One region of the Paenibacillus sp. FSL H7-0442 genome, then DNA from elsewhere that is predicted to be linked to it. Evidence: predicted binding sites of a transcription regulator. Region 1 holds the regulator's gene; each other region holds the start of a gene.
The links. The regulator Rex, encoded in region 1, represses fermentation and respiration genes when NADH is low (regulators of the CRP and FNR family bind a similar motif). The targets are predictions, from matches to a motif close to TTGTGAAATATTTCACAA.
Positions count from the first base shown of each region.

Region 1 (6,134 bases):
TTCCTCTCCTTTAGCAGACATTGATTACATTGAAATTTTAACTTTTCCCGGTCTGGAGCCCCTTCTTCCCGAGCAGCGGCTATGTGATGTTCAGGAAGACATCATCGTAGCGCTAGCTGTAAAATTTGGCAGTACCCGACTGATTGACAATATAAGAATACAGAAGGCGGAGGTGCTTTCCCATGTTTAGAACTATGATGAAATCCAAAATTCACCGCGCTACGGTTACGGAAGCTAACCTGAACTATGTGGGGAGTATCACTATAGATGAAGATCTCATGGAGACATCGGATCTGTTGGAGAATGAAAAGGTTCAAATTGTAAACAATAACAATGGAGCTCGACTGGAAACCTATGTTATCCCCGGACCGCGTGGGAGCGGTGTGATCTGTCTCAACGGTGCGGCAGCTCGTTTGGTGCAGCCTGGTGATACAGTCATTATTATTTCCTATGCTTCCATGTCAAATGAAGAGGCCAAAACATACAAACCAACAGTGGTATTTGTTGATGAACATAATAAACCAGCCCAAACGATGAACAAAGAAGTACATGCGACGATCATGTAATGAATGGGAGTGCGGATGAAACCCGTCTTTTAAGCGAAAAATGTGAGTGTATTAATCCATCTTTCATAAGGGCGGGATGCACATGTTCCAGCATGTATTCGCAGAAATGAACAGCATGTTAGATGATATCGTGAAGCATTACCCATCAGCCCAGGGCTCCCGCAGGCAGGAGCTGCTACAGCACTGGAGTCTGCTGCGGAGAATGAGTGACGGAATTATGGATGAGTGGCTGGCCTTTGAGGAAAAAATGGTGTGCCTGCGTGCGGCCGGCTTTTCCGCGGAGACCGATATGTCTGACACGGAGCTGCCTGAAAAAGAGCTGCCGGCTTTTAGTCGGGGGCAAGGGTATTATCGATTACTTATGTACCCTGAGGCGATCCAACAATTTGAGCAGGTACTACAGCATTTTCCGAACAGTTGGCAGAGTCGCATGTATATGGGAATGGCCTATTTTCAACTAGATGATCCAGCAGAAGCTGTATACCATTTTCAGAAGGTGCTGGACCTGACTGAGCAGGCAGGACTAAAAGCGGTCATCTATAATGCGCTAGGCTGTCTGTTGGCAAAGCAGGCTGACGTAGAGGAGGCGCAAAAATGTTTTGCTCTCGCACATCAGTTCGATCCTGCGTTACCCGAGCCGCTGCACAATATGGAAGCCTGTTTGTCCGGTACCGAAAAGCTTCGATACGACAGCTCCATAATGACCTGGATGTAGTTGTCAGACACCGAGTAAGACGATGCATGCCCACCTCCTGAGGCGGCGTATGCATCGTCTTTTTTGGCTGTCTTAATTTCCAAACACGCGATCTTCTGCTATGCTAATATACGGAGTTATTATTTTTGTAAGTGTCATAAGAAAGGATTAAGCCCGAATGAAATTTGCGGTATTGGATTTTGAAACGACAGGCACCCAGTCCGCGGATGACATCATTCAAGTCGGACTTGCAATTATAGATCATGATAACAGCATTTCCCGTGTTTACGGCTCTTATGTGAACCCTGGCAGATCTATTCCACCTTTTATCACTGGATTGACCGGAATTACAGACGATGACGTGAAGGATGCACCTGCACTTGAAGAAATGATGATGGAGCTTGTGCCTATGCTGGACGATGTTGTACTGGTCGGTCATAATGTGGCGTTTGATTTTAATTTTTTGCAAAACGCTCTGGATCGGTGCGGATACTTGCCATTTAGCGGAAGAATCTTGGATACAATGGATTTTCTGAAAATTATGTTTCCATCACTATCTTCGTATCAGTTGGGTTTTGTGTCTTCTGAGTTCGGGCTGGCACATGATCGCCCTCACCAAGCAGACAGCGACGCATTGGCTACGGCTGAGGTGTTTTTAAAGTGTCTGGGTGAGCTTCAAGCATTACCTCTGATAACGATACAGCGGCTTAGTGATTTGTTTGCAGAGGAAGACAGTGACCTTGGATGGTTTCTTGATGGGGTGCGTGAAGAGAAAGAGCTTGATCCTATTCAGGATTTGGAGGGATATCAGTTTTTTCGTCAGCTTGCGCTAAAAGTGGAAGATTGGACGGAGCTAGCTGCTCCGCGTAGAGAAGATGACCCGAATCCACTGTCAGGTGTTTCCTTTGAGGAGTACATGGATGATGTGCGGGACAATTTGCGTTCATCCTTGAGCCAATATGAGGAGCGCGAGGCGCAGATACAGATGATTGAGGGTGTGAATCAGGCACTGAGTGAAGACAAGCATCTGCTGATTGAAGCAGGTACAGGAACAGGGAAGTCCCTGGGTTATTTGCTCCCATCGCTGTATCACAGTGTGAAAAAGGGACAGCGCGTTATGGTGAGTACACATACGATCAACCTGCAGGAGCAATTACGCGAGCGCGACATTCCGATGCTGACCAAGGTGATTCCGTTTCCGTTCCGGGCTGCTATTTTCAAGGGTCGGGGACATTATTTGTGTCTGCGTAAGTTTGAACATAAAATAAATAGAAGAGACTTCGCGACACCGAAGGAAGATTTAATTACAGCGGCTCAGATGATCGTCTGGTTGACGCTAACAGAAACCGGTGATGATGAAGAACTGAATCTGAGCAACCGTGGAGGGGATTTCTGGGAAACGGTGGCGAGTGATTCAGAGTCCTGTCTTGGTCGTTCTTGCCCATGGTTCCGCAAATGTTATTATCATCGTGCACGCCATGAAGCAGGAATAGCGGATGTTGTTATTACGAATCATTCTAAGTTGTTCACAGACGTCAAAGCCAGTCATCAGTTATTGCCGAGCTATGAACATCTGGTGATAGATGAAGCCCATCACCTGGAGGAAGTAGCTGGTAAACACCTAGGTATGCATATGAAATATTTCACACTCGTGCATACACTGACGCGACTGTTCAAAGACAGCAAGAATGGACAACTGCCTTCACTTCGTCAACAGTTGGCGAAATCGGGACACGAGAAGTCGGCAGATTGGGCCTCAACCATTGATCAGCTGTATCCGCTCGTGTTAGAGGTGAAGGAAACTTGGGACCTGCTAAGCGACAAACTGTTTGGCATGTTGCCGGAGCGAAGTGATGCGACACCGGGTGAAACAGGACAGTTTTCTTCCCGTCTCAAACCTTCGGCCAAGCCTGCAAAGTGGGATCAGGCGGGAGCTTTGGAAAATCAGCTATATGTAACAATGAGCGAAATTTTGCGCAAGGGCGACAAGCTGATGCTGGACGTCAAGGAAGAACATGACGATTATGCGGCGGATAGCCTTATTACAGATATCACGGGTCTGCTCAAGGATTTGGCGGGGATTCGAGAAAATTTGCGCTTTTTTATCCGACTCGATGATGAAACAACCGTATACTGGCTCGAGGCGAGCGGGCAATTCCGTAGTAAATCATTGCAATTTTATGCGGTACCCGTCGATGTGAGCCGCCAGTTGAAAGAAATGTTTTTTGACAAAAAAAGAAGCATTATTCTGACTTCTGCTACCTTGTCGGTAGATAAGTCGTTTCAGTACATGATCGATCAGCTCGGCTTACAGGAGGCCGCAGATCAAGAGCGGCTGATGACTTCGCAGCTCCCGTCACCCTTTAATTACAGGGATCAGGTGTTGCTGGTTATTCCACGGGATTTCCCAAGTGTGAAGGGCAGTGTAGGAGATGCGCATTTTGTAGATATGCTCGTTAGCTCTCTAGGAGCGACTGCTCAGGCGACACGTGGGAGAATGCTCGTTCTGTTTACGTCCTATCGGATGCTCCGGCAAGTGTATGAGCCGCTCAAAGAGGCCTTAGCATCCAGCGAAATTACTGTGCTGGGACAAGGTGTGGACAGTGGAAGTCGCAGCAAGCTAACCCGCCGGTTTCAGGAAGCGAAAGCTTCTGTATTGCTGGGGACCAGCAGTTTCTGGGAAGGCGTCGATATTCCGGGGAAGGCTCTGACTTGTCTAGCCATTGTTCGCTTGCCGTTTCAACCGCCGAATCACCCGCTGCTGGAGGCAAAAAGCGAACTGCTCCAGCAGCAGAAGAAGAATCCATTTATGAAGCTGTCTGTACCGCAAGCGGTCATTCGCTTCAAACAGGGATTTGGTCGGTTGGTACGTACAGCGAACGACCACGGGGTCGTTATCGTTTATGATACGCGTGTGATTGAATCCTATTACGGAAAGCACTTTTTGTACTCGTTACCGGGACCAAAAATGGAGCATATGCCATCGGAGCAAATGGTGCCCCGCATCGCCGAATGGCTCCAATCCGCCCCGGAGACAGAGGCATAACGGACGGACATAAGTATGTTCGTTACAATTAGGGGGAGCAAGTATGAAATCAGATAAAATTTCAGAGGCTGTCGTACGGAGGTTACCCGTATATTTACGTTATCTGAATGCACTGCACAAACGGGAGGTGGCTACGGTCTCTTCTCAAGAGTTGGGACAGAGGCTAGATTTGAACCCGGCCCAAATCCGTAAAGATCTTGCTTATTTTGGAGATTTTGGTCGGAAGGGTATTGGTTATGATGTTTCTTATCTCATTGAGAAAATACGCCATATCCTGAAAATCGACCAACAAATTAATGTAGTATTGGTCGGAGCGGGTAATCTGGGGCAAGCCCTTTCGAATTATAACGCTTATTTAAAAGACAATATGAAGATTGTAGCGGTATTTGATGCGTTTCCGGATAAGGTAGGAACCAAGATCAATACATTGGTCGTGCAACCGATGGATGAACTGGAAGCGACTGTGAAAGAAAAACACATTCGAATCGGGATTATTACCGTACCTGATTTTGAAGCACAGCACGTGGCTGACAGGCTTATTGAGAGCGGAATTGGAGCGATCCTGAACTTTGCACCGACTACTCTCAAGGCACCAGCCAACATTCGGATTCATGCCACAGACTTTACAACTGATTTGCTTAGCCTCGCTTATTATTTGGAGGACGGAAAGGAAGAAACCCAATATGACAGTGAATAAATGGATGATTAAAAACGGATCTTTTGCCATAAATGGACCAGAAGCAGGGGTAGTCCATGGTTTTATGATTGTGGAGGATAGTCGTATTACTTATATTGGCGAAACCTTGCCTGCGGGTGAGGAAGAGACGGAAGCGATCGATGGTAAAGGGCTATTGTTTTTACCTGGTCTGATCAATACTCATGGTCATGCGGCGATGTCTCTACTGCGTGGGCATGGAGATGATTTGGCACTTCAAGTATGGCTTCAAGAAAAAATGTGGCCTATGGAAGCCAAGTTTACTTCTACAGACGTGTACTGGGGTACGTCCTTGTCTGTGCTGGAAATGCTGAAAGGTGGAACAACAACCTTCCTCGATATGTACGATCATATGGATGAAGTGGCTCGTGTGGCTGAAGAGTCAGGTATTCGTGCAAGTCTGATGCGTGGAGCAATTGGACTATGTTCGGAGGAAGAACAGCGAATCAAGCTGGCAGAGGCCGTGACTTTTGCACGTAACTGGCACGGTAAAGCAGACGGGCGTATTACTACGATGATGTCTCCGCACGCGCCATATACATGTCCACCTGCGTTTATTGAAAAATTCGTACAAGCTGCGCATGATCTGGACTTGCCACTGCATACGCACATGTCTGAGACGATCGCCGAAGTAGAGCAAAACGTACGCGACTACGGTTTGCGTCCGGTTGCACACTTGGATAAGCTTGGCTTTTTCTCCCGTCCTTCGCTTGTTGCCCATGGCGTTCATTTGAACGACGAAGAAATAGCTTTACTGGCAGAACGTGGTGTAGCGGTTTCCCACAATCCTGGCAGCAACTTGAAGCTGGCAAGTGGTGTGGCAAGAGTGCCTGAATTGCTGCGTGCAGGGGTTACGGTTTCTCTCGGAACGGATGGTCCTGCCAGCAATAATAACCTGGATATGTTCGAGGAAATGCGTCTGGCAGCACTTATTCACAAGGGTGTATCCGGTGACCCTACGGCAGTTCCTGCAAGTGAAGCGCTGCGTCTGGCAACAGAATACGGTGCAAAGTCGATTGGTTTAAAAGAAGTAGGAGCGTTGGCAGCAGGCAACAAGGCTGACTTTATCGCGTTGGATCTGAATCAGGCACATTTCTTGCCGCGTACAGATCT
Region 1 covers NZ_CP151963.1:3,294,012-3,300,145, reverse strand. The annotation lists gene panC (pantoate--beta-alanine ligase) at 1-190, shown strand, start outside; gene panD (aspartate 1-decarboxylase) at 183-566, shown strand; gene MHH57_RS14350 (tetratricopeptide repeat protein) at 649-1,281, shown strand; gene dinG (ATP-dependent DNA helicase DinG) at 1,439-4,306, shown strand; gene MHH57_RS14340 (redox-sensing transcriptional repressor Rex) at 4,350-5,003, shown strand; gene MHH57_RS14335 (amidohydrolase) at 4,990-6,134, shown strand, end outside.

Region 2 (6,134 bases), 2.7 Mb from region 1:
CGTAGAACTGCTTGGCTGCAATGCGTAGTGTTCTTCTTAATAACAGTGCTGATGAGCGTGTTAACCTAGAGCGGAATCCCCTGCGCAATACCCGCAATGTATTTTTGTAGGTCTCGAAATCCTCGGATGGAGGGATAAGGGCAAATAAATTCAACGAGGAGTCATTGAAACCGTAGGTTTCATACATGATCCTCAGATTTTCCGTATTTAAGACGTTTCCTCTGAGATAGGTTGGATGTTCCTGATGATACCCGACCACCTCTTTGATGCAATAAAAAGGGATCTTCAAGCGATGCAGTCTATAGCCAAGGTCCCAGTCCTCGAGTCCATAGAGCACAAACCGTTCATTGAAACCTCCAATACGAATCAAGTGACTGCGTCTGATGGCTACACAACGAGTAACCAGCAGCATCCAGGGGGCTACGTCCGTTGAGGCAAATTGTTTCTGCGTATTCGGAGGAACCCTTGTGGGACTAACTACTTTAGACAGTGCACCCGTTTGGTGAAGGATATCTTCTGGGGTTATGATCGGAGTAATTTCGCTCGCTGCTTCATAGTCAGCATTCCATAAGTTGGATTGGGTAAGTATGTTGCGACATTGTTCTTTTTCTTCAGGAGAAAAGTCAGGGTAATAATGGGTAAAAGCATCGTCCCACGAGTGAGGAATGCCTGAAAGCACGGACTTGGGATATTTACGGTGATAACGACTCACAATCCTAATGAATTCCGGTAATACTACAAAGTCAGCGTCGCAGAAGATGATGTACAGCCCCTTTGCACGGCGCAGCCCCAAATTTCGAACGGCAGATCGACCGCGTTGTTCCGGGTGTGACACATAGATAAGAGGATAGGATGCTTTGAAGCCTTCGACCATTTCTTTCGTTCCGTCTGTAGAACCGTCATCAGCTACAATGACTTCAAATAGTTGCTTTGGATAGGTTTGTGTCTCAAATGAAGCGAGTGTAAGCAACAATTGCTGGACTCGATTATAGGTTGGAATGATGACGCTGTAGCGGATAGCCAATATGATCTCCCCCCCACCATTTTTATTAGTGAACGTATGAACAAGATAAATAATAACAATGTATTCAAGGATTTTAGCCTGGTCTAGTCAAACATCCCTCAAGGTTCGAAACAGGCTTGGTCTTATCGCGGAAGTTAAGGTGGGAGTTCTGTATTTTCTGCTAATTTGCAGGTACGTTCAGTGGTGTTATGTATGTGTAATCATGGTATTATGCATAGAGATGTAAAGTAAAAGCGAGGGCGCTTCCCATCCGTTGAAAGCCCCCCTTAGCATACAGAAACAAACAAGAGATGAAATGGGCAAGTTATGGTAAACTATATGGAGTTATAGAAGACCTGAAAGAGGAGTACTATATGACACAATTTGTCTATAAGCAAATTATTGACGATCTCAAGATGAAAATCTTTGCGGGAAAGTTTGCAGATATGAGATTGCCAGATGAACGTAGTCTTAGTGAGACTTACCAGGTTAGTCGTAGTTCAATTAAACGTGCTCTGACTAAAATGGAGAGTGTCGGAATTATTTTCAAAAAACAAGGTTCCGGGACATTTATTAATCCATTATACATAAGAAATGAATCTATCTTTAACTACGAAGGCTCTAATCTAGGGGTCACTGATAATTTTCAAATGCATGGTAAAAAGCCTAAGATCAAAGTATTGAGTTTTGAGGTCATTCCGCCAACAGAAGAATTACAGCGCGATTTGTTCTTGGAGACTCATGATTTTGTTTACAAAATTGTCCGCTTACGTCTGTTTGATGATGATCCTTTTATGATTGAAACAGGCTATATTCCCATTAAAATTGTCCAGAATTTAAATCAGACAATTATCGAGGGGTCCATTTTTAATTATTTGGAGGACTCGCGGAACTTGGCCGTCACCAAATCTTTTTTATCCATTTTTGCAGAACCGTCTCAAGAGAATGATCAAAAGCTGCTACATTTAAATGAAAATGAGCCTGTAGGTATTATGGAAGGTGTGTTCTTTTTAGATAACGGTACGCCATTTGAGTTTTCTCATATGCGATTTCATTACAAATATTTAAAATTTAATACCTTTGTATCGGTTCACTAATGATAAGACTGGAGAATTCTCCGGTCTTTTTTTTATAATTTTGAGAAAAGGATTGGAGCCTGCGATTGCAACGTTTATTACAAATTTTATTGGTTTATACTTCTATATATTTTAATGTAAGAGCTTTTTTACTGTCTTTTTAATTTATATTTCATAGTATGTTCAAAATTTCACAAAATTGGACCGTATCACTTGTGAAAAAGGTTGAATTTAATCGGCGCGGCGTTATGATGTACATGTAGATGAAATTTCCGGAAATAAATTACAAACAATACTACTTAGGGAGTGGACACCATGTCATTATCACCCGTGTTAGCAGATTATTCATCTAAAACATATTTAGAAAAACTTGATGCATATTGGCGTGCAACGAACTACATTTCGGTAGGTCAGCTTTATTTAAAAGATAATCCTTTGTTGAGAGAGCCTTTAAAAGATTCAGATGTGAAGGTTAAGCCTATTGGACACTGGGGCACAATTCCAGGACAAAACTTTATTTATGCACATCTAAATCGTGTTATTAATAAATATGATTTGAACATGCTTTACATTGAGGGCCCTGGTCACGGCGGTCAGGTTATGGTTTCAAATTCATATCTGGATGGAAGTTACACCGAAATCTATCCGCAAATTACGCAAGATATCCCAGGTATGAAGAAATTGTTCAAACAATTCTCTTTCCCTGGCGGTATTGCTTCACATGCTGCTCCTGAAACACCTGGATCTATCCATGAAGGTGGAGAATTAGGCTACTCCCTTTCTCATGGTGTAGGTGCCATTCTGGATAATCCTGATCTGATTTCGGCTGTTGTTATTGGTGATGGCGAAGCTGAAACGGGTCCATTAGCCGCTTCGTGGTTCTCTAACAGATTTATCAACCCGATCACGGATGGTGCAGTGCTGCCAATCTTGCACTTGAATGGCTTTAAGATTAGTAACCCAACGATTATGTCTCGTCAATCGAAAGAAGAATTGACCTCATACTTTAAAGGTTTGGGCTGGGAGCCATTCTTTGTTGAAGGTGAAAATCCGGATCACATGCATCCAGAAATGGCGAAAGTATTGGATACGGCCATCGAGAAAATTGAAGCTATTCAAAAGAATGCGCGTGAAAATAATGATCTTACTCGTCCAGCGTGGCCGATGATTGTATTCCGTTCACCTAAAGGCTGGACGGGTCCAAAGGAATGGGACAACGTGCCGAATACAAATTCATTCCGTGCCCATCAGGTTCCAATTCCGGTTGATCAAAAAAATATGCAGCACGCACCTGCTTTGTTAGAATGGTTGAATAGCTACAGACCAGAGGAATTGTTCGACGAAAACGGTCGTTTAAACTCTGAGCTTGCTGAAATTCTGCCCACAGGCGATAAACGTATGGGAATGAACCCTGTTGCGAATGCGGGGAACCTCATTAAAGACTTGAAATTGCCGGATTTCCGTAACTATGCGCTGGATAATTCCGTACCTGGTAAAGTGATTGCGCAAGATATGTCGGTTTTAGGGAAATACGTTAAAGATGTGGTTGTCTTAAATGAACAAAATCGTAATTTCAGAATCTTCGGACCGGATGAAACAATGTCTAATCGCTTGGCTCCTGTTTTTGAAGTAACCAAACGCCAATGGATGGACCAAATTATTGAACCTAATGATGAATTTTTGTCGTCCTATGGCCGCGTAATTGACTCCCAATTATCCGAACACCAAGCTGAAGGATTGCTGGAAGGTTATGTGTTAACTGGTCGTCATGGTTTCTTTGCAAGTTACGAAGCTTTCCTGCGTGTGGTTGACTCAATGATCACCCAACACTTTAAGTGGCTGCGTAAAGCAACGGATCAAGGATGGCGTGCAGATATCCCATCATTGAATGTCGTAGCAACTTCAACGGTGTTCCAACAGGATCATAATGGGTATACACACCAAGATCCAGGTTTGTTAGGTCATTTGGCTGATAAAAAACCGGAATTTATTCGGGAGTATCTGCCAGCGGATGCCAATTCCTTGTTGGCTGTTTTCGACACTATTTTAAACGACCGTCAAAAGATCAATTTGATTGTTTCGTCCAAACACCCACGTCCACAATGGTTTAGTGCTGATGAAGCGAAAGAATTGGTGGATAAAGGGTTGAAGATCATTGACTGGGCAAGTACAGATCAAGGTGGAGAACCTGACCTTGTCATTGCTTCTGCTGGCACAGAACCAACGATTGAAAGTTTAGCTGCAATTTCTATTTTGCATGAAAAACTGCCTGAATTGAAGATTCGGTACATCAACGTGGTAGATTTGCTGAAACTGAGAAGTCAAAAGCTAGACCCGCGTGGATTATCTGACGCCGAGTTTGATCATTTTTTCACAAAGGATAAACCAGTAGTTTTCGCTTTCCATGGTTACGAAGGTCTGATCAAAGATTTGTTCTTTGATCGTCACAATCATAATTTACGTGTACATGGTTACCGTGAGAACGGCGATATTACGACACCATTTGATATGCGTGTATTGAATCAAATGGATCGTTTTGACTTAGTGAAGGAAGCTGTTCTAAACTTACCTGACGCTGGGAAGTACACAAATATTGTGGATGAAATGGATGCTACGGTTAAGAAACATCATCAATTCATTCGCGAAGAGGGTATTGACTTGCCAGAGGTAGAGAACTGGGTATGGAAAGGCTTGAAATAAAAATTAAGACGCTTCAACTTTGTGTTGGACAACCAAGCAATTCAGCATGAAGTGGATTATATGATTTGGTAGTGGTATACAAGTGCCTGACTCCTTGACTTCAAGTATGATTTCAACGGGGATCAGGCACTTTTTGATGTAGCATACAGAGAATTTAATAGGAAAGTCACGAACTGGTGGGTAATAAGTATAGGAGGAACCGAGTCATTCGCTGTATTTTTCTGAGCATTAAAGGCGTTACGGTATAAGAGAATAGTAAGGGAGGCTGTTAATATGAACGAGCCAATTCCGGCGAAGGTATTGAATGATGGTACTAAGGTGCCTGTGATTGGGTTTGGAACTGCTGGATTGAAGGGTGCAGATGGAGTAACAGCGATAGCCAGCGCGATTGATGCAGGTTATCGTCTAATTGACACAGCATTCAACTATGAAAATGAGGGTGCTGTCGGGAAAGCGATCCGGCAGAGTTCTGTGCCCAGAGAAGAATTGTTGATTTGCTCCAAACTACCGGGTCGTCGACATGTTTATCAAGAAGCCATTGTAACGATCGAAGAGTCATTATACAGAGGAGGTCTGGACTATTATGATCTGTATCTGATCCATTGGCCGAATCCCCAAATTGATCGTTATGTTGAAGCTTGGCAGGCGTTAATTGAGGCGAAGAAAAGGGGCTATATTCGTTCCATCGGGGTCTGCAATTTTCTGCCCGAGCATAATGAACGTTTAATTCGGGAAACAGGTGTCACGCCGAGCTTAAATCAAATTGAATTGCATCCATTGTTTAATCAGGAACATCAGCGTGCAAAGGATGCTGAACAGGGCATCGTGACGGAATCGTGGAGCCCCTTGGGTCGTGGTCACAGTATGCTGGAGAATGAAGAGATTGGGAAAATTGCTGCTGCTCATGGTAAAACGAATACACAAGCGATTTTACGTTGGCATATCCAACTTGGAGCAATCCCGATCCCGAAGGCCTCTTCTTTAAATCACCAAACGGAGAATTTGGATATTTTTGATTTTGAGTTGTCTCCAGAGGAAATGAACATGATTTCGGCATTTAGCAGTGAGGATGGACGGATATGGGGGCAGGACCCCAAGTCCTATGAAGAACTATAATCAAGACAATAAAATAAAAGGGTTCAAAAATCTGTAGCGGGTTTTTGGACCCTTTGCTTTTATCATAAAACGAACACACATCCGAAAGTGATCAGTGGGTCAGTATATAGAGCTATAATGAACATTTTTTACTGGATTTGATGTATGATATGGTGGAATGTAGTCCTTTCGAAGGAGGTCATCATGGGAATTTTGTCGAGGTTTAGGGATATTATGAAAATGAATGTTAACGCCTTAAT
Region 2 covers NZ_CP151963.1:230,808-236,941, forward strand. The annotation lists gene MHH57_RS01040 (glycosyltransferase) at 1-1,024, opposite strand, end outside; gene MHH57_RS01045 (GntR family transcriptional regulator) at 1,378-2,100, shown strand; gene MHH57_RS01050 (phosphoketolase family protein) at 2,395-4,779, shown strand; gene MHH57_RS01055 (aldo/keto reductase) at 5,053-5,895, shown strand; gene MHH57_RS01060 (PspA/IM30 family protein) at 6,079-6,134, shown strand, end outside.
Region 2: the regulator Rex is predicted to act here: its motif matches at 2,259-2,276, upstream of MHH57_RS01050 (phosphoketolase family protein).

Region 3 (6,134 bases), 2.0 Mb from region 1:
CTTCTCCGATCCGGTTCATGTTAATCATCCGGGCATCCGGGTTCTGTCGCAGATCAGGACGCTCCAGATGGGCGCTGTTAATCTTGGCATAAGCGCCGTTGGAGCGTGACGCTCCCCCGCCGTGCTTCAGCCATTGTCCAGTGAGCGCAGGCAAGCATGTAACCGCACGTACGTTCATACCGCCATTATCATGATGCTGAAGCCCATTACCGATATTGATATACGCTGCTCTTGCAGTTCCGTACATTTCCGCCAAACGGATAATATCCGCTTCCGGCACGCCGGTAATCCGCGAAACTCGCTCTGGTGTATAGGTCTTAACATGCTCGTGCAGTTCCTCATGACCTACTGTGTAGCGATGTAAAAATTCGTCGTCCGTCAGTCCTTGAGCGAACAGTACATTCATAACACCCAGCGCGAGCGCTGTATCCGTCCCCGGATATAACGGAATGAACCAATCCCCCCATTGCGCCGTCCGGTTACGATGAACGTCAATAACGACCACCTTAGCACCTTTTTTACGTGCTTTCTCAGCCAAAACGACCTGATGCATGTTGGTGCTAATGACATTACCACCCCACACAATAATGAGGTCTGCATCCTCCGTGTCCTCCGGGCTGGTGCCGCCCTTAAAACCCATAACGGACGCCCAGCCTTCATTCCCAGCCACGCTGCAAATCGTCTGATCCAGTTGGCTTGAACCCAGCGCATTAAAAAATCGGCGATCCATTCCATCCACACTCAATACGCCCATATTGCCATAAAAGCTGTAGGGGAGAATAGATTCCGGTCCGTCCGTACGGATCAGCTCCTTGAACCGACCTGTAATGGTATTGACCGCCTCCTCCCAGCTAATTCGTTCAAACTTCCCTTCTCCTTTGGGGCCTATACGCTTCAACGGATAGAGCACCCGATCAGGATCATATACCCGCTCCGTCATATTGCGAACTTTGTTACAAATAGCCCCTTTGGTAATGGGATGATCTGGGTTTCCAGTCACCTTGATTATCTTTCCTTTTTCCTTGTGAAGCAGGAGCCCACACGTATCCGGGCAATCTAACGGGCATACAGCCGGAAAAATACCGTCCTGCTGCTCCGTCATCCGCTGTCCCCCTTGTAAGTCTTGTTGAAGCGTGGCCTCACGAGGCGCGCTATTGCGATGATCCATAGTGTTGATGCTCCTTTCCGTTACCGTTTCCAAAAATTACACTGATCTTATCATATCCACAGCTTTGGCCTATGGCAAGAGAAGGATTTTCCCACACAGCCGCTCTCCAAAATATTAAAAAAATCCGTCTGCTGCATAGAGCAAAACGGATTTTTTAAGAATTATAATTTTTTTCAACATCCTGTTTCATCATATCTTACTGAGGGTAAAAAAGATCAAGGCATCATGGACGAGAGCACACTCATCCTCCATGCCAAATCATGGACCACTCCCAAAAAAATCCGCCATGACAGGTTTCGTTCCCCCGGGCCTGTCATGGCGGATTTGCTTTGTTCATTGCTGTTTAAAGTACTGTGATTAGGTAGGATCAATCAACGGATTGGATGTGCAACCGAAGAAGTAGTTGGAGATTCATTCACTGGATGTGCGTTGGCTTGAGGCTTTTTCAGATAGGCCAACCAGTAGGCTCCAGCCACAAACAGGCTACCTCCTACCAAATTCCCCAGCCAGACCGGAATGAAGTTCATAACATAATCTGCCCATGAAAAGTGGCCTGCAAAAATAGCCGCCGGAATGAGAAACATATTGGCAACAACGTGCTGAAATCCAATAGCCACAAAGGCCATGGTCGGGAACCAAATCCCCATAATTTTGCCGCCAATGGAGTCTGTGCTATATGCCAACCATACAGCCAGTGCTACGAGCCAGTTACATCCTATACCCGATATAAAAGACTGCAAAAAGCTTTCGTGTAGCTTATGTCCTGCCATATCCACCACTTTGTCCAGATAAGGGCCCGTTTCTGTCAAACCCAGCACATGCCCAAAGAAAAATGCAACGAATAACGCACCTGCAAAATTACTGAGCGTAATAATCGCCAAATTACGAAACATGACTCCTGTCTTAATCCGTCCTGCCCATCTCGCCAAAGGGACCGCCATCATATTGCCGGTCAGCAATTCTCCGCCGGCGATCAAAACTAATACCAGACCAATAGGGAACACCGCAGCTCCAATAAAGGTGGCAATGCTTCCCCATTCTTTAGGCGCACTTGCAATAACACGTATATCCAGCAAAAACCCGAGTGCAATAAATGCACCTGCCAAAAACCCCAGTACCACCGCCACAGTCCACGGGTTGTTCGCCTTGGCCACTCCTGTTTCCACCGTCTTTTCAGCAATTTGCCCCGGTTTATAGCTCGCCATATATCCCCGCTCCTTTAATATCTATTCACTAAAATATTCTTCTTTCATATTTTATTTAAAATCAGTGATTAAGTTTGTGAAAAAAATCACTTTCGTAACTATAAAAAAAACAGCCCCTGAAAAAAGGACTGTTTTTCTGTATTATTACATCTACTGCGCTACTACGCGCTTTACATTTAATTGTATTCTTCCTTTTCAACTGCTCTTAAGAACCAAAGAACTCCACCAAGGCCTACCATGGCCACGACTACAAGAAAAAGGATATAAAACAAACCCATAAGTTACTTCCCCCCTGATCCTTATGCTACTCTATATTGTACTATAAGGATTCATCCGTACGCCTCAGATTGTTGACAAACTTATGAACAATGTCACAGACAAATCTAATTATACAGTAACTGGGTTCCGTTCAGATATTGTAGGCAATGCTTGTAAACCTGCCGCGTTCAAGAAATTCCAAGGCTTGTTATAGTGCGGCTGGAAGAAGAAATCGACAAAGGCCAACTGGTCAATGGTCATATGGTTTTGAATGGCTACGGATAGCGTGTTAATGGATTGCGTCAAATCCACCTTCGACATAATTTGAGCACCCAGAATTCTCCGCGTCCCCTGTTCATATACCACTTTCAGTAACACTTTTTCGGAGGTTGGCATAAATTCAGGTCGGTAGCTGTCCTCAATGGTTACAGCTTCTACAGTCATGCCTTCATCTGTTGCCGCAGCTTCCGTCATGCCTGTTCCTGCGATATTGTCTTCATAAATTTTGATACCCGAAGTTCCTTGGGTTCCCATGTAGGCAATGGTTGGTTGCACCAGATTACGTGCCACCAGCGTACCCATACGAACTGCGTTGGTTGCCAAAGGGATATAAGCCGTTTTGCCGGTCGGATTATAGCGAATTGCACAACTGTCGCCTGCTGCAAACACGTCCGGGCAACTACTTTGCATATAGTTATCCACAATGATCGCACCGTTAGGCAACATATCTACCTGACCTTTGAGCAGATCCGTTTGAGGTCGGAAACCGATGCAGAGAATAACAAGCTCTGTTTCATATTCTCCTTTAGAGGTCACGACTTTACTTACCTTACCGTTCGTACCCTCAAAGCGACTCACCGTCTCGCCAAGTACCAGCTTAATGCCATGTTCCTTCAGGGAACTTTCAATCCGGTCTGTATACTCATGGTCCAAATACTTATTCAATATACGATCAGCACTGTCGATCAGCGTTACATTTTTACCATTCATTTGGAAAGCTTCTACCAACTCAACACCAATGTATCCAGCTCCCACGACTGTAATGTTCTGTACGTGCTGGGCTTTCTCAATGATATCATTGGAATGATTATAGTTTTTACAGAGCAAAATATGATCAAGTTCAATGCCTTCCAGCTTTGGAATAATGGGCCATGATCCCGTGGTCACAATTAGTTTATCAAATGTGTCTGTAAATTCTTCACCTGTTTGGAGATTACGGGCATGCAGCGACTTGCCAGCCGTATCCACACTCGTTACCTCATGAAGCATCTTGGTCACTACACCCAAGTCAGACAGTTGATCTGGAGACGAATAAAACAGGCCGTGCGGATCTTTGACGACACCACCTACGTACAGCGCAATACCACAAGATAAAAATGAAATATTATCATTACGCTCGTAAACGGTAATTTCTGCATCTGGATAACATTTAGCTGTGTTAACGATAGCTGCTGTGCCTGCGTGTGTACATCCGATAACTGCTACTTTCATGTTGAATTCCTCCTTGGTGTGTGGGCATAAACTGTATAATAATTGTGAATAGTTTCACGTAAACAGCTCGTTAGTGTTTGTGATTTATTTCACTTCATGCACTTATTATAGTGTGATATTTTTCACATTACAATAGCTTTTTGTGATATTCACAATTTGTCCACATTTAAAAAAGAAAGGATATACGAGATCAACTGTTTGCTGAAATGTTTTTTTGCTCCATTCAGTTTCCCCTGTAGGCGGCCTGATTATGCCCATGGAATCGACTTTCACATGATGCTCCCACCTTAGACAAATGCACATGTAGAGAACAAAAAAAGGTCCGCTTCCCGGAGACATGCCGGAAATCAGACCTTTTTAAACATATATTTTGGAATGAAGGCAAAGCTACTATAGCAATTGCTCAATGGCTGCTTTCATCGCTTCTGGTGACTCCTTCGGTTCAAAACGACCCACAGGTACACCTTCACGATTCACAATGAATTTCGTAAAATTCCACTGAATTGTCCCATCTTCCTGTTCTCCAGGCTGTTGCTTTTTCAAATATTCAAACAGAGGCGCTGTATCCGGTCCATTGACGTCCACTTTGGCGAATACCGGGAAATTAACCCCGTAATTCAGTTGGCAAAATTCAGCCGCTTCCTCGCTGCTGCCCGGCTCCTGACCGCCAAATTGGTTGCAAGGAAAGCCTAATACAACTAATCCCCGATCCTTATATTCGTCATAAAGCTTTTGCAAATCCCCATATTGCGGGGTAAGTCCGCATTTACTGGCGGTATTCGCAATAACCAGCACCTTACCAGCGTAAGTATTCAGAGAAACCTCCTGATTCGCTGGTGTTACGGCATTATGTGAATAGACAGACATACAGCATCCTCCTTCGTGTCACTTGGTTTAGGTTACATAACCTATTTTAACCAAAAGGTGACGGACATGCCAACATCCACAGAGACTTTACCGTGATGCCACCACTTCGAGTCTGCGTTCTTCACGTTCGGAAGCGGACATTTTGGGGCAAGTATAACAATACCGCTGACCTCCACCTGTCTTGTAATATTGGCAACAGGACGGTTTCATGTAGGTATTTTCACCAGGGCGGTAAGGATTGTCCAATTCAACGAGACGAACCGTAAACGGATTTCTTTTACGCCCAAATATCTCTCCCTCAAGTTCACGTGTCACATACATATAATCTTGTTCAAAGCGCTCCACATCCTGAGGATCAGTCAACGATGGCTGTACTCTATCCTTAAAATACAGCAATGCCAACGGAAACTGTCCCCACATTTGGCCGATAGATGCGCTCCCCACGGTAGCAATTGCTTCCAACATGGGCCGCATCTGCAAACTGTAAAAGTCTCGTAACACTTGCTGAGCCTGTTTGGAAGAACGGTGATCCCCATTGTTCCACGTATTGTCCAGCTCTGTTAAGTCGATGACCTGAAGACTAATAGAGGGATATTGACCTTCATAACAAATATGAAATCTGAGATTAGAAACGGACAGGTCCCAACGGCGTTCACACAGTGATACCATAAAATGCTGCGCAAACACGAGGCCACGCAACTGGTTCGCAAAGTAAACGGCTGCGGTTAAATCGTCTTCAGCACGCAGAAGATCGCCATAATACTCCATCACAGAGCGGATCTTATCTGGTTCAAGCCATTCGGCCACTGGCCCGGAATATACAGCATCCTCCGGCGTGACTCTCACTATGTTTGCTAGTTGCTCAAGCTGATCGTAATCCAGTGGTTTCATGGTATGTCCCCTTTAACCTCTTGCCGCTACTTGTGCTCTAGCATCACGTCGCTCAGCAACAGAACCCACAGGTTGCTTATCTTCCACATTCATTTCTTTTATGGCTTGGCTTACCGCAGGCTGTCCAGCCAAAGCATACGGAAGACAGAGCGGTACACCTGTACGAGGATCTGTTACAATATCAGCCTCAATCCCGAACACTTCACGCAGCACATCAGGGGACATAACCTCAGTTGGAGTTCCTACCGCCTCAG
Region 3 covers NZ_CP151963.1:5,288,028-5,294,161, forward strand. The annotation lists gene MHH57_RS23310 (molybdopterin oxidoreductase family protein) at 1-1,168, opposite strand, end outside; gene MHH57_RS23315 (formate/nitrite transporter family protein) at 1,540-2,373, opposite strand; gene MHH57_RS23320 (FAD-dependent oxidoreductase) at 2,761-4,122, opposite strand; gene MHH57_RS23325 (glutathione peroxidase) at 4,513-4,989, opposite strand; gene MHH57_RS23330 ((2Fe-2S)-binding protein) at 5,077-5,880, opposite strand; gene MHH57_RS23335 (ABC transporter ATP-binding protein) at 5,893-6,134, opposite strand, start outside.
Region 3: the regulator Rex is predicted to act here: its motif matches at 2,448-2,465, upstream of MHH57_RS23315 (formate/nitrite transporter family protein).